DNA from 2 places in the Lactobacillus crispatus genome. Region 1 is predicted to be linked to the other one. Evidence: a T-box and tRNA genes for the amino acid it is inferred to sense, from the RefSeq annotation. Region 1 holds a T-box; the other holds one or more tRNA genes.

Region 1 (8,162 bases):
CAGAAGCACTACTATTTACGGCGCCCTTTAAGCCTGACCAGTTAGTTACAGTTTGGTAATTTGAAGTATCATTATTGCCGCTAGCAGCTCTAAGACTAGCACCTAATGCACTGGCATCCCCATTAGTCAAAGCACTACTATTTAAAGCACTAGTATTTGCATTAACAGCATTATTAGCATTAGCTTGAATAAGACTATTACCAAACAAAGCAGCAGCCAGTTTAGGATTAAAGTGACTATCACTACTCTTAGTCAACTTGCCAAGTTCAGCAGTGTTCAAGTTGAAAGTTTGAGTATCTACATTATTTTGATCTTGCTTACCAACCTTACCTGCATCGGTAATAGTAGTGTCCTTTGAAACAGTTGACTTAGTAATGTTTCCAGTATTTACATTAGCATCTTCAGCTAACTTTGCTGCAGCCTTTTCAGTATTGTTTACTGTAGTTGAAGCTGACTTATTAGTAGTTGTTGAAGCATTTGCAACCTTGTTAGTTGTTGTAGCTACATTGTTACTTGCCTTATTTGCAGCTGAAGCTTGAGTTGACTTGTCAGTTGTTACAGTTGAAGCTGAAACATTGCTCTTTTCCAAGCTTGAAGTATCAACTGATGACTTAGTTTCTGTAGACTTCTTTTCAGACACAGAATTAGAGCTGTTCTTATCTTGAGCAGCCTTAGTTTCAGTTGATTCATTGTTATTGATAGTAACGTTGTCAGTAGTTGCATCTGCGGCAGCCTTAGCAGCGTCATTATTAGTAATTACAACAGTCTTATTGGCATCCCCTGTGCCATTATCTGCTGTAGTATTACTCTTTTCATGAGATTCAGGACTATTAGCATCATCATTTGTATCCGCGTGTGATGTTGAAGCCGTAGTACTCATCCAAAGAGTAGTACCTAACAAAACAGAAGCAGCGCCGATAGTAAGCTTTCTAATAGCGAAGTGTGGCTTTCTCTCGGCAGCCTTTTCCATTTTCTTAATACCCCGGATTTAAAATTGAAGTGCAACACCAAGTGTTAAACAAAAAGGCCATGAAGACCTAAACTTGAAGTGACGAAAAATCAAGAAAGGAAGATCTTCATGACCAATTCAAATTCTAGCATTTCTAAGCACTATCATCAATTAACCAGCGTACAACGTGGACAAATTCAAGCAATGCTGGATTCCGGCATAACTTCCCGTACTGTTATCGCTCAAGAAGTCGGCTGCCATAAGTCGACAATCAGTCGCGAAATCAAACGCGGAAGCGTCCTGCAAAGAGACAGCAGCTATTTATTGTATGAGCACTATTACGCTGATACTGCACAGCTTTATTATGAGAAGCGTCGCAAAAACTGCTATCAGCGCAATCCATTGAAGCATTATGCTGTCTTTTTGAGAATGCTCTCCAGACGCTTCAAAGCTAAATTTGATGCCACCAGCATCGATGAATTCGTTGGTGAATTCAAAAGGACTATGCCAGGCTACCCTTGTCCCAGCACACCAACTGTCTATCGCTATATTGATCAGGGCTTGCTGGACATAAGCAATATTGATCTGCCTATGAAGCTCAAAAGACGCAGGAACAAGCGTCATCACGGCCAGAGCGGTCATGCTTTGCACAAGAAGAATCTTGGCAATTCCATTGAACAGCGTCCTAAAGAGATTGAAGACAGAAAAACGCCGCTGCACTGGGAAGGAGATCTGGTTAAAGGCGTCAGACGCAAGAATCAGCCTGCTTTAATGACTTTGACCGAAAGAACCACACGCTTTGAAGTAGTTATCAAGATTCCTGACTATCGGGCAAGCACATGCCAAAGGCTGCTTCAAAATGAGATTGACAGACATCCTGCCTGGTTTAAATCGATCACGTTTGACAATGGCTCTGAGTTTGCGGATATGACCAAGATCAAAGGCTGCCAGATCTACTTCGCCCACCCATATTCTCCATGGGAAAGAGGCACCAATGAGAACTGCAATGGACTTCTGCGTCAATTCTTCCCTAAAGGCAAAAGCATGAAAGATAAGTCAGCTGCTTATGTTCAACAGGCAACTGATGCCATTAACCGCAAACATCGTCGAATCCTTCAATATCACACAGCAGAAGAACTCTTCAAGCAATATATTTCCTCATAGCCTAACTGTTGCACTTAATTTGACAATTCAGGATTTTCTTAATACGGTTATTCTTAGATACCATATTCAAAATCCTCCTAATTTACATCCTTATTAAGCATTAATCTATGACACACACTTTTTGCGGCGGCGTATCTCGATATCACTCAAATAACATCTGCAATTTATTTCTACATCAATTATATTAACACAAAAAATCATTTCCGTTAATACACTTAGTCCTTGATTATTGCTGTGTTATTTAAATAGAGAACTTACTTTTCTTTTGACACCTTTATCATAGATCAAATAAGTAATTTTTTATAATTAAATAAAAAAGAAAATCAAACTGCCATCACAACAGTTTGATTTTCTTTTATTTATCCATATGTAGTCTAACTAAAATACTTTCTACCTTACTACCTAAGACACTTTGTGCTAACCCTGTCTTCAATGTCACCAAGCCATAAAAGACAATCCCAGCACCTACAGCTACAATTACTAGCACCAATGCAGTAAATCTATGATCAGGATTAAGGAACTTGCCTAGTCCCATTTCACACAATTTAACTACAAGGAACATACCAATTGAAAATGCGGTAACTCCAGCTAATCTCCTACTAGTTCGATTCAAATTAAAATCATACTGCACTTCCAAATGTTTTAAAGAAAGTGCCACAATAATTAATAAACCTAAATTAGTAGCAACTAGTGGACCATATACCTTAAATAGGAAAATCATTGGATATTGCAGGATCCCTTTTAAAATCAATCCTAGAACCAAGTACTTAATAGCCAGCCCATTTTCTGAAAGACCTTGCAAAATCGCCATCAACACCGTAAATAATCCTAAACTAATCGCGGTAAATGACGACAGATATAATACGTTGCTCCCCAATAGATCTGGGCCATAGAAAACTGTATAAATGGGTCTACTAATGGCGGCCATTCCAAAAGCGGCTGGAATCATTACAAATAAAAACAAATCCATCGTGTTAGCAATCTGCTTTGAAATGCTCTTATAGTCTCCCCTAGTATGCGCAGCCGATAATAGCGGAATCGCCGTTACTGCCATCGCACTTGCCAAAGAGACAATAATCATAATCAATTTATTAGCATTCAAGCCAAACAAGGCATACCAATCTTCAATTGTATCTGAACTAGCGTGAACTAGGCTTGCAATCATTGGGTGGAACGTATACTGATCAACCAACGAGAACAAGGTAATTCCTGAATCAATAATAATAAAAGGAATAGCCTGTTCAATAATTTCCATGAATAATTCAGTCGTAGAAACATGGATTCTATTATTTGAATGTTCAACTAGATAATTCAATTGATTTCTGCGCGAAAATAGAAACCATATCAGCAAACCAATTCCAAATAGCGCCCCAATCGCAGCGGCCAAGTTGGATTGAATAACTGCATGCACATATGAGCCATGTTGAATTTGCATAATCACAAATGCAGTTAAGAGCATCCAGACCACCCGGGCAAATTGTTCAACAAACTGTGACATCGCACTCGGCATCATATCGGCATATCCTTGGAAGTATCCTCGCATAATACTTAAGATAGGAATAATCAAGATCGCATAAGATAGGCTGCGCATAACCGCAACCTGCCTCGGATCACTTTGACTACCATTAGATGCTAATAGCGGCGAAGCAAAATACATAATTGCAGCAGATACGATCCCCAAGATGGACATTAAAATTAAGCCTTTACGAAACAACTTACGGCCAATCCCATATTCGTTTAGTGCATTATACTTGGCTACCTGCTTAGCAATTGCTCCTGGAATTCCGGCTGTCGAGATTAAGATAAAAATTGTATAAATGTTATAACTACGCGCAGTCAAAGCATTGGCAATATTGCCGTAGGAGCCCATCCAGGCATACCACGGAATAATATACAAAGCACCCAAAATTCTCGAGGCAATTGAGCCAAAGGTCATCCAAGCGGAACCTTTTAGAAAAGTATTTTGTGTATCTTTGCTATTTAAGTTATTTTCTTCTTCCATGAAATTTTTCCCAATATATGAATTAACTATTTAATTGTCACGCAATTTGAACAATAAAGTAAAGCTCTATTGTTCTTTTAGGAAAAATTTTACTTATTTAGCAACGATATTAACGATCTTGTTTGGAACGACAATAACCTTCTTGACGTCTTTACCTTCTAAGAACTTCTTAACGTGTTCAATTTCCATAGCTTGTTTTTGCACGTCATCGCGATCGGCGTCCTTAGGAGCTTGGAACTTGCCACGGAGCTTACCGTTAACTTGAACCATAATTTCTACAGTTGATTCAACTAGCTTAGCTGGATCGTAAGTTGGCCACTTAGCATAAGTAATTGATTCATCATGACCAAAGACTTGCCAAATTTCTTCCATCATATGTGGTGCAACTGGAGCCAAAAGCTTAACAAAGCCTTCTGCGTATTCCCGTGGAATAGTCTTAGCCTTTTGAGCCGCATTCATGAAGACCATCATTTGACTAATTGCAGTGTTAAAGTGGAGTGCATCGAAGTCTTCGGTAACCTTCTTGACTGTCTCAGCATAAACTTTATCAAGCGTACCATCGTTTTCGTCAACGATTCTTTCTTGTGGAATTGCCTTAAGATCAAGATCATTCACAAACAAACGCCATACACGATCTAAGAACTTCTTAGTTGAAGCTGGACCATTGTCATCCCAGTCGATTGAAGCATCAAGTGGGCCCATGAACATTTCGTACATTCTAAGTGAGTCAGCACCGTATTCGTCAATCACATCATCTGGGTTAACAACGTTACCCTTTGACTTAGACATCTTTTCATGGTTCTTCAAGATTAGACCTTGATTGTACAGTCTTTGGAATGGTTCCTTGGTTGGAACAACACCCAAGTCATAAAGAACCTTGTGCCAGAATCTTGCATAAAGTAGGTGACGTACTGCGTGTTCTGCCCCACCAATGTACAAGTCAACTGGAAGCCACTTTTTAAGCAAATCGTAGTCAGCTAATTCCTTATCATTATGTGGATCAACGTAACGCAAGTAGTACCAGCTAGAACCAGCCCAGTTAGGCATCGTGTTGGTTTCACGCTTACCTTTTCTACCGTTTTCGTCAACAACATCTACCCAGTCAGTCAAGTTAGCAAGTGGACTTTCTGGCGTACCGGATGGCTTAATGTCAGTTGCATGTGGCAAGCGAAGTGGCAATTGATCTTCTGGTACAAGTGAAGTCGTACCATCTTCCCAGTGGATTACTGGAATTGGTTCACCCCAGTAGCGTTGACGAGAGAAGTCCCAATCACGCAACTTGTAGTTGACCTTCTTCTTACCGCAGTTATGGTCCTCAAGCCATTCAATCATGCGCTTCTTGGCTTCTTCGTTGTCTAAGTCATCTAAGAATTCAGAATTAAAGTGCTTGCCATTGCCGGTGAAGGCTTCCTTTTCAATATTGCCGCCTTCAATAACTGGATTAATTGGCAAACCAAACTTAGTTGCAAAAGCATAATCACGATCATCATGAGCTGGAACAGCCATTACGGCACCAGTGCCGTAACTTGCTAAAACATAGTCAGAAATCCAAATTGGAACTTCTTTACCATTTACTGGGTTAATTGCATAAGCCCCAGTGAAGACACCAGTTTTATCCTTATTAAGATCAGTTCTCTCAAGGTCAGATTTTGATTCAATCTTCTTAATATAAGCATCAACTGCTTCTTTTTGTTCAGGGGTCGTAATTTCTTGCACTAATTTACTTTCTGGAGCAAGAACAGTGTAAGAACAACCAAACAAAGTATCTGGACGAGTGGTAAAGACATCAAAAGTCTTGTCACTATCCTTTACCTTAAAAGTAACTTGTGCACCTTCCGAACGACCGATCCAGTTACGCTGCATTTCCTTAACTGGTTCTGGCCAATCTAAGTCATCGAGATCTTCCAACAAGCGATCGGCATATGCGGTCATCTTAAGCATCCATTGACGCATATTCTTACGATATACTGGGTAGCCACCGCGCTCGGTTTTACCATCAATAACTTCTTCATTAGCCACAACAGTACCTAAATCTGGTGACCAGTTAACAGGAACTTCAGCTTCATATGCCAAGCCCTTTTTGTACATTTGTTCAAAAACCCATTGCGTCCACTTGTAGTAATTTGGATCTGAGGTGGTTACTTCACGGTCCCAATCATATGAGAAACCCAATTTATTCAATTGACGCTTAAAGTTAGCAATATTGTTCTTAGTAACAACTTCTGGATCTTCGCCAGTCTTTAACGCATATTGTTCAGTTGGTAAACCAAATGCATCCCAGCCCATTGGGTGAAGCACATTATAGCCTTGTGCACGCTTCATTCTTGAAACGATATCAGTTGCAGTATATCCTTCTGGGTGACCTACGTGAAGTCCCTTGCCAGATGGGAATGGGAACATATCCAATGCATAATAATTCTTCTTATCAGGGTCAGTGCCTGTCTTAAAAGTATCGTGCTTTGCCCAATAATCTTGCCATTTCTTTTCAATTACTTTGTGGTTATACAAAATACTTCTCCTTTACTATTAAAAAACGCCCTATGAAAAAATCATAGGACGAATCATCGCGGTACCACCTAAGTTTCACAATTTGTGACACTTAATTGCTCCTTAACGCGGATGGCAACGCTAGGTTTCTTCAACACGAGACGAGTTCACAATCCTATTTTAAGACTTCACAGCAGCCAGCCTCTCTCTGAAAAAATATTCTTGTTACTACTTCTCGACCTTTATTTTCTTATAGATAATGATTATAATTTACCACAAATGCTAAAAAATACAAGAGGGGAGTACTTTTTTGATTAATACGAAACGACCACCTAAGGACACCCTAATACCTGGTATCTGCTTCGTGGTTATTTATGCTGTCTGGGCCGCACTGGTTTCATCCGGCTCACAATTTATTCACAATTTTGATAATGCTGTGGTCAGCATTGTTTGCAACAATAATCCAGCTAATGTCGCTTTTGCTAAAGATTTTACTAATCTCGGCAATACAAGCGTGATCACAATTGAAACAATCATTGTTTTCATAGTTTTACTGGTCTTTAAGCAATATGCATACGCTTGGTTTACCGCTGGTGTCATGATCTGTGCTAATGGCTATAATTGGATTGTCAAGCACGCGGTGATGCGGCAGCGTCCAACGGTCAAGCACTTAGTTTATGCGGATGGTTATAGTTTTCCATCGGGGCACTCAGTTGGTAGCGCGGCGCTATTTGGTGTTTTGATTATCCTAACTATTCTGCTAATCAAGAGCAAGTTTTGGAAAACGCTGTTGATTATTATCTGGGCTTTATTCCCACTGATGATTGGCTACACCAGAATTTTCGTCCACGTGCATTATCCATCTGATGTATTCGGCGGTTGGATTGAAGGAATTACCTTTGTACTGCTTGGTTATTCCTTCCTCTATCACTTCTACATTGAGCCGAAGATGATCGACATGAAACGAAAACAATAGAAATCAAAGCAATTTAAAAGGCATCACATGATGCCTTTTTCTTTATCCTATTTTTGCTTGTAAACGCGTCTTTTGAAAAATTGAAATTAGGTTTTCTAATGCTGGCGACTTTTCACCGCTTTTGCTAGCAATGAAAAAGACAACATCCATTAACTTTCGATCTAGTGGCAACAAGTTAATTGGCGTTTGTTCCATTCTTCTGATAATACTTGCCGAAGAAATGGTAATACCCACGCCGTGAATTGCTAAGTTAGTTGCAGTAATAATACTATTAGACTCCATCACAATATTTTTTTCGAGTCTTAATCTCTGAAATAAGCCATTAACTTGATGCCGGATAGCTGAACCAGGTGAACTCAACACTAAAGGCTCCTGCAGTACCTCTTTTAGATCAGGTTCATCCGAATTTAAGATAAACTTTCCTGCTTGGTAATATGGTGAGGCTGGCGAAATCACTACGTAATAGCGTTCCCCGCCACCCGCAACCACATCTAAACTCGAGTCAAGTGCTTCTGGCGTCTGACCAATATAACAATCCAGCTCGCCATTAAGCAATCTTCTTTCATTTTCTCTGGGGAAATTTT
Region 2 (8,162 bases), 970 kb from region 1:
TGTGAAGCTAATTAAGAACTTTTTGAAGCGAGGTTAAAAATGATTCCTAAAAAAATTCATTATGTTTGGGTAGGACACAATCCTAAATCCCCGATAATTGAAGAATGTATTGCAACCTGGAAGAAAAAATTGCCTGATTATCAAATTATTGAGTGGAATGAAGATAATTTTGATATGCATGAGAACCGTTATATTGAACAAGCTTATGCTGCAAAAAAATGGGCCTTCGTGTCAGACTATGTTCGAGCACGGGCTATTTATGAACAAGGTGGGATATATTTAGATACTGATGTTAGAGTCGTGGATAAGTTAGATAGTCTTTTGAATGATTCTGCCTTTATTGGTTTTGAAAACCATGATTATCTGTCAGCTGCAATTTTTGGTGCAGAAAAAGGCCACCCATTTATGCAGGATATTTTGGATTATTATCAAGATCGTGATTTTGAATATGACACTAAGAATCAGATGGCGGGAGTAAATAGTATTTCCGTTACTGAAATGCTGGTAAATAAGTATGGCTTAAAGCTAGGTAATCAGGAGCAAGTGTTAAAAGATGGCATTCATGTCTATTCAGATGGAGTTCTGTGTAATCCTTCTAAGGACTCCAAATCGATTCACTTATTCACTGGAACCTGGATGGATGGTAAAAAGTCATTCAAACATGACTTAGTAACTTTCTTGAAACGACACATTAGTACGCCTAAGCAGGCGGGGATGTATGCCAAGATATTTAGGTAGCAAAAAATCAGCGAGATTAAATTCTTGCTGATTTTTATTTTTGGAATAAAATTTTATCCATGAATGAGAATGAATTACAAAATTTAGTTGAAGAAATTTCGTTAAAATATTTTGATCGCCCTTTTAAGCACCGTGTAAAAATTAATCGGCGAATGACCACAACAGGTGGGCGTTATCATTTGGATGATCACCATCTTGAAATCAACGCGCATTTTTTAGTACCACAATATCATGATTATCTAGTAGGAATCATTAAGCATGAATTAACCCACTATCATTTGCATTTATTGGGCTTGGGTTACCGACACCGTGATCGCAATTTTAAAATCTTGCTGAAAAAAGTTGGAGGCAGTCGTTATGCACCTGATATTGGCTTACGTAAAAAGAAAAAATATCGTTACCTATATCTTTGTAAAAACTGTGGGTTGAGATATCCAAGAATGCGCAGGATTAATACACAAAAGTATCGTTGTGGTAAATGTAGGGGACACCTGCGTTTAGCGCAAACTTTTGCGTAAAATGATCAGAAATTTAAAATAATTTATATTTTTTCTTGCATCTCAACTGTATTTAGGCTATTATAGTTGATGTGCCGCGGGCGTGGCGGAATGGCAGACGCGCAAGACTAAGGATCTTGTGATCGCTTTAGATCGTGGAAGTTCGAGTCTTCTCGCCCGCACTGATTGAGAAGTCGCAGTGAGCGACTTCTTTTTTTTACTCACAAATCGGTTATACTTTAATTAGTAATTAAAGGGAATAAAACTATGGCAAGAAAACGTAAATCAAGAGTACCAAAAAGTGTCAAAACCGTTGTGCGTGTATTCGTAATTCTATTTATTCTGATGGTTACTTTTGTCGGCTTTAGATATTATAGGCGTTACGCGATTCAATCAGAGCAGATTCGACAAGCACAGCTGCAAAAAGAACAGGAAGCAGCAAAACTATTAAAACAGAAAAAAGACTTTATCAAAAAAATTGGTCCGATTGCGCGCGAAGTGGACAAGTCGTATGACTTATTGCCAAGCATCACGATTGCTCAAGCCTGCCTAGAAAGTAATTATGGACAAAGTGATTTGTCGCAAAAATACAACAATCTTTTTGGTGTTAAAGGATCCAACCCGAACACTTCGGCAGTGATGACAACTAAGGAATATGTAAAGAATAAGTGGGTTACCGTGAAGGCGCGTTTCCAAATATATGACTCATATGAGGCTTCTATTCGGGCTCACGCTAGATTATTCCAGAATGGGACAACGTGGAACCACGATCAGTATAAGCATGTTCTAGCATCCAAAGATTATAAGACACAAGCTAAAGCTTTGGTTACCGACGGCTATGCGACTGATCCGGACTATGCCGATAAGCTGATTAATTTGATTGAACAGTTTGATCTTGAAAAATATGATAAGTAAATCTAAAGCAGCGAATTAGTCGCTGCTTTTTTGGTATAATATTCAAGTTGCATTAATGAAATAATTTTTAGTGAAGGGGAAAATAATGAGCGAAAAATCTATCTTAGCTGGTCTGAATCCGCAACAAAAAGAAGCGGTAGAAACCACTGAAGGACCTTTATTAGTCGTTGCTGGTGCGGGTTCAGGTAAGACTTCTGTTTTAACGAGACGAATTGCCTACTTAGTTGAAGAAAATCATGTTGCACCTTGGAATATTTTAGCCATTACCTTCACCAATAAGGCGGCTAGTGAAATGCGTGAGCGTGAGCAAAAGTTGCTGGGGCCAGCAGCTAACGACATTTGGATGTCGACTTTCCACGCTTTATGTGTGCGGATCTTGCGTCGGGATGCAGATAAGATTGGTTATGGTCATAATTTTTCAATTGCTGATTCGGCCGAGCAATTAACTTTGGTTAAGCATATTGAAAAAGACTTGAATATCAATCCTAAGATGTATGATCCACGCGGTATTTTAGCCGCAATTTCTAATGGCAAGAATGACTTGCTGGATCCTGAAGCTTTTATGCAGAGTGCATCGTCACCATTTGAGAAGATGGCGGCTAAGGTGTATGAAGAATATCAACGTAGATTGCGCCGTGATCAAATTATGGACTTTGATGATTTGATTATGCAGACCCTAGTTTTGTTTAAAAAAGATAGCGAAGTTTTGCACTATTATCAAAACAAGTTCCGTTATCTTTTAGTTGACGAATATCAGGATACTAACCAGGCTCAATATGAACTCTGTCATGCTTTGGCTGCACAATACAAGAATATTTGTGTAGTTGGGGATGCCGATCAGTCAATCTATGGCTGGCGCGGTGCTAATATGGAAAACATCATGAATTTTGAGCAGGATTACAAGAAATATGATGTTAAGACTGTGAAGCTAGAACAAAATTACCGGTCTACTGGTCACATTTTATCCGCAGCTAACTCGGTCATCAAAAATAACCAGAACCGGAAGGCTAAGAACTTGTGGACTGATCAAGGTGATGGGCAAAAGGTAACCTACTATCAAGCCCAAAGCGGTGATGATGAAGCTCACTACATCATTTCAAAGATCCAAGAAGAAGTTAAAGATAAAAAACGGGCTTATAAAGATTTCGCAATTCTTTATCGGACTAATGCTCAGTCTAGAACAGTCGAAGAAGCTTTCGTTAAAAGCAATATTCCTTATCAAATCGTTGGTGGACATAAATTCTATGACCGCAAAGAAATTAAAGATGTGATGGCTTACTTGAAGTTAGTTGCTAATCCAGCTGATACGATGAGTATGAACCGAATTATTAATACTCCAAAGCGGGGAATCGGTGCCGCTACTGTGGATAAGTTGATAACATTTGCGGATGAAAATCACTACAACATTTTAGATGCGATGGGACATGTGGCTGAAAGTTCAATTAATACTAGAGCAGCCAAGAAATTAAGCGATTTTGGTACTAAATTACGTGATGCAATTACTTATGCTCAAAATGGTACAGTAACTGGTTTAACTGAAAAAATCTTAACTGATTTTGATTATACCGATGCCTTGCGAGCTGAAAATACAATTGAATCAGAAACGCGTTTAGAAAACTTGGATGAATTCTTGTCAGTTACTAAGCGTTTTGATGATCATTATGAGCCCGAAGAAGATGAGTCTAATCCATTAAGCGACTTCTTGGCTGAAGTATCTCTACTTAGCGATCAAGATGATCTTGATGAAGATGACAATCAAGTAGCTTTAATGACTTTACATGCAGCTAAGGGACTAGAATTCCCAGTGGTTTTCTTAATTGGCATGGAAGATGGGCTTTTCCCGTTGCAACGTGCAATGATGGATGACAATGAATTAGAAGAAGAGCGGCGCCTAGCTTACGTGGGAATTACTCGGGCTAAGCAAGAACTGTTTTTAACTAATGCTTACTCACGGATGATGTATGGCAGAATGCAAAATAATCCGCCTTCAAGATTCTTGGACGAAATTGATGAACAGGATCTGCACAAAGAAGAAAATGAAAAATTACAAAGCAGCTTTATCCAATCTAGCTTTGAGAAACAGACGGCACCATTTGCTCGCAAAGCCGAAGTTTATACTGCTAAGAAAGCTTCAGGCGCTGTCGGTGCTGAAAAGAAGGGCTGGAATGTAGGCGACCAAGTCGAGCATAAAGCTTGGGGACATGGTGTTGTAACTAAAGTTAATGGCACTGGTGAAGATATGGAGCTGGATATTGCTTTCCCTGGTAAAGGAATCAAACGGCTTTTGGCTGCCTTTGCGCCAATTAAGAAGGTATAATTAAAGAAAGATTGATTTGGATCAGGAGGGAAAAATGGCAGAAATTACTCTTGATGAAGCTAAAAAAGAAGCGGCTTCACTTAGAAAACAGCTTAATGAATGGGCTGAGGCCTATTACTCTAAGGACGCGCCTGAGGTTGAAGACAATGTTTACGACCAAAGCTACAACCGCTTGCTTGAATTAGAAAAAGAATTTCCAGAGATTGTGACACCTGACTCCATTACCCAAAGAGTTGGGGGACAGATTGATAGTGATTTTACCAAGGTAGAGCACCCGATTCCAATGCTGTCAATGGGGGACGTCTTTTCCAAAGCTGAACTGAAGGATTTTGATCAACGGATGCAAAAATTAGTTGGTCATCCAGTTGAATATAACGTGGAATTAAAGATCGATGGCTTATCACTATCGCTTGAATATGAAAATGGTAAGTTGGTTCGTGCCTCAACGCGGGGTAACGGTTATGTTGGTGAAGATGTAACAGCTAATGCTAAGTATATTAGTGATATTCCACAGACTTTGCCTGAACCGTTAACAACTGAAGTGCGCGGTGAATGTTACATGAGCAAGGAAGCCTTTGCCAAGTTGAATGCAGAAAGAGAAGAGCAAGGTCTAGCAGTTTTTGCTAATCCACGTAATGCTGCAGCGGGTTCTTTGCGTCAACTTGATCCTAAAGTTACCAAGAAGCGTCAACTTAGTACCTTTATTTATACTTGGGTTAATCCGCCTGAAGAAATTACTAGTCAGCACCAAGCAATTCAAAAAATGCATGATTTAGGCTTTCATACCAATGAAACCGGTCGTAAGTTAAAAACATTAGATGAAGTTTTTGCCTTTATCGATGAATACACAGCTAAACGAAACAGCCTAACATATGGTATTGATGGCATTGTGTTAAAAATTGATGATCTAGGAATTGAACAAGAGCTCGGCAACACTGTTAAGGTGCCTCGCTGGGAAATTGCTTATAAATTTCCACCTGAAGAACAAGAAACTGTAGTGCGGGATATCGTTTGGACTGTCGGCCGTACCGGAGTAGTTACTCCAACTGCGGTCATGGATCCGGTGCAACTAGCTGGTACAACTGTAGCTAGGGCTTCATTGCACAACCCAGATTATTTGAATGAAAAAGGCATCAGGATTGGTGATACCGTTAAACTGCATAAAGCAGGCGATATTATTCCAGAAATCTCTGAAGTCGTCATGGCTAAAAGACCGGCAGATTCTGTAGCTTATCAGATTCCAACGACTTGTCCATCCTGTGGGCAAAAATTAGTTCACCTAGAAGATGAAGTAGCTTTGCGCTGCATCAATCCATCTTGTCCAGCTCAAGTTGAGGAGGGCATTACGCACTTTGCTTCTCGACCAGCTATGAACATTGCCGGTTTGGGGCCAAAGATCGTTAAACAATTGATTGCTAAAGATTTAGTGCATAATGTGGCTGATCTTTATCACTTAACTGCAGATGATTTAGCACAACTCGATCATTTTAAGGAAAAATCGATCAATAATTTGTTAACTGCCTTAGACAATTCAAAGCAAAACTCAGTTGAATTATTGATTACTGGATTGGGAATTGACCATGTTGGGGCCAAAGCAGCACGCTTAATTGCTCAAAAGTTTAAAAATCTGGCAAAGATTATGTCTCTAGACGTGCAAGAAATAGCTTCTATCGATACAATAGGCATGACGATTGCGGAATCAATGACAACATATTTTGCTCAACCAGAAGCACAGAAGGTAATTGATGAGCTGCGTGAGAGCGGCCTGAATATGGATTACCTAGGTGCAGATGAGCCTGCAGAAATTGAAGATAATCCATTTAAGGATAAGACTGTAGTGCTAACAGGTAAATTAGAGCATTATACTAGAAGTGAGTTTACGAAAAAATTACAAGCTTTAGGTGCCAAAGTTACGGGTTCAGTTTCGCATAAGACCGATTACGTGATTTATGGCAAAGATGCTGGTTCTAAGTATACTAAAGCGCAGACTTTAGGCGTACCACTTTTGACTGAAGAAGAAGCAATTGCACAAATTGAATAAAGGACAATTATTGTGAAAAAATATTTGCAAGTAATGGCTTTAGCTGGAATCGCGCTTACTCTAAGTGGTTGTGGTAAGTTGAAGGATTCTAGTTTAGCAAATAATGCGACAACCACTTCAACCACTAAGAAAAAAAGCTATCAAACTACTAACACGGGAACGAATGGCTATACCGTTTTAATGAAAAATGGTCGCTATAATATTAGTCCGATTGCAGGATTAACAGCTACTGATAATGATAATTCTGTTGATACGCGTGAATTAGAGCGAGGGCTGATTCAAATTTCTAAGAATCAATTTTCGCCTAATCAATACGTCTTCCAAGAAGGACAATATTTGGATACCTCAACTGTAACTGATTGGTTAATGCGTAAATCCAAATCAAATCCTGATGGTTTAAACCCAGTAAATAATGGTAAGACCGGAACCGATACGCGTAATCCAATTTATTTGGAAGAAATTATCGAACAAGATTATTTGACTGGATCTGGTTCCAAGTATAATTTAGGTGGTATGAGCTTGGGCTTAGCCATGAATTCGGTTGATTATTATCAGAAAAAGCGTAACGGTGCAGAATTTCAAACTACTATTTCACGTGCTGAGCAAAAAGCTCAAGGTGAAAAAATAGCTAATGAAATTGTTGCTCGCTTGCGTAAGAAGAAAGCTTTAAAGAATATTCCGATTACGATTGGTTTATTCTCCAAGACTGGAAAAGATTCATTAGTTGGTGGAACTTACTTCGCTTACGGGACAGCGGCCGCTAATAGTAGTAAAATATCTAAATGGAAATCCATGTCGGAAAAAATGCAAGTTTTACCGACAACTGGTAGTGAAAAAGCAATTAACAGTGATGATGCATCGCACTTCAATGATTTCAAGACGGCTATTCAAAACTACTTCCCTAATATTAGTGGGGTAACGGCAACTTTGCGTTATACAAACGGTAAGCTTTCACAAGAAAACATTTCCGTAACAACGCAATTTTATGGCTATGAACAAATTCAAAGTTTTACCCGTTTGGTTTTGTCGTCAGCTAAAAAGTACTTGTCTGGCAATATCCCAATTGAAATCAAAATTGGTTCAGTAGATGATGTACAAGCTTTAGTTGCAAAAGAAACCGGCGATAGTGATTATCAAGTCCATGTTTATGGCGGCGAATAGGAGGTATTTGCGTGGAAATCACAAAAGATACCATTAAACACGTTGCGACTCTTTCGCGACTTGCGTTTAATGAAGAAGAATTAGATAAATTTACTGATCAAATGGGATCAATTATCAATATGGCTGATCAACTTAGTGAAGTTGATACTGAGGGTGTTGATGAAACAGTTCAAGTTGTTGATCGTGATACTGTCTTCAGAGAAGATAAACCTGAACACTGGCAAGGACAAGACAGAGAAACATTGATGGCTAACGTTCCTGAAAAGGCAAACGGCTACATTAAGGTTCCTGTAATTATTAATAAGGATGAGGACGAGTAATGAATTACTTAAACGAAAATATTGATTCATTAAACAAAAAGCTTGCCAGCGGTGACTTGTCAGCAGATAAGTTAGCTAAAGACACTGTGGCAAACATTAAGGATACAGATAAGAAGTTAAATGCTTGGATCACTGTTTTAGATGATGCTAAGCCTGCAGATAACCTTGACTAC

The links. The T-box of region 1 lies ahead of leuS (leucine--tRNA ligase). A T-box ahead of a tRNA ligase gene usually reads a tRNA of that ligase, here a tRNA-Leu.
Region 2: it encodes a tRNA-Leu, which carries the amino acid that the T-box ahead of leuS (leucine--tRNA ligase) is inferred to sense. The anticodon was not compared.

The regions. Positions count from the first base shown of each region.
Region 1 covers NZ_CP072197.1:522,641-530,802, reverse strand. Annotated here, with positions in the region: gene J6L97_RS02770 (mucin-binding protein) at 1-970, opposite strand, end outside; gene J6L97_RS02765 (IS30 family transposase) at 1,079-2,113, shown strand; gene J6L97_RS02760 (putative polysaccharide biosynthesis protein) at 2,469-4,115, opposite strand; gene leuS (leucine--tRNA ligase) at 4,209-6,623, opposite strand; T-box leader at 6,665-6,847, opposite strand; gene J6L97_RS02750 (phosphatase PAP2 family protein) at 6,913-7,578, shown strand; gene J6L97_RS02745 (LysR family transcriptional regulator) at 7,621-8,162, opposite strand, start outside.
Region 2 covers NZ_CP072197.1:1,790,592-1,798,753, reverse strand. Annotated here, with positions in the region: gene J6L97_RS08730 (oligosaccharide flippase family protein) at 1-37, shown strand, start outside; gene J6L97_RS08725 (glycosyltransferase family 32 protein) at 40-738, shown strand; gene J6L97_RS08720 (SprT family protein) at 798-1,256, shown strand; tRNA gene J6L97_RS08715 (tRNA-Leu) at 1,333-1,417, shown strand; gene J6L97_RS08710 (glycoside hydrolase family 73 protein) at 1,503-2,150, shown strand; gene pcrA (DNA helicase PcrA) at 2,236-4,467, shown strand; gene ligA (NAD-dependent DNA ligase LigA) at 4,502-6,508, shown strand; gene J6L97_RS08695 (CamS family sex pheromone protein) at 6,521-7,669, shown strand; gene gatC (Asp-tRNA(Asn)/Glu-tRNA(Gln) amidotransferase subunit GatC) at 7,681-7,989, shown strand; gene gatA (Asp-tRNA(Asn)/Glu-tRNA(Gln) amidotransferase subunit GatA) at 7,989-8,162, shown strand, end outside.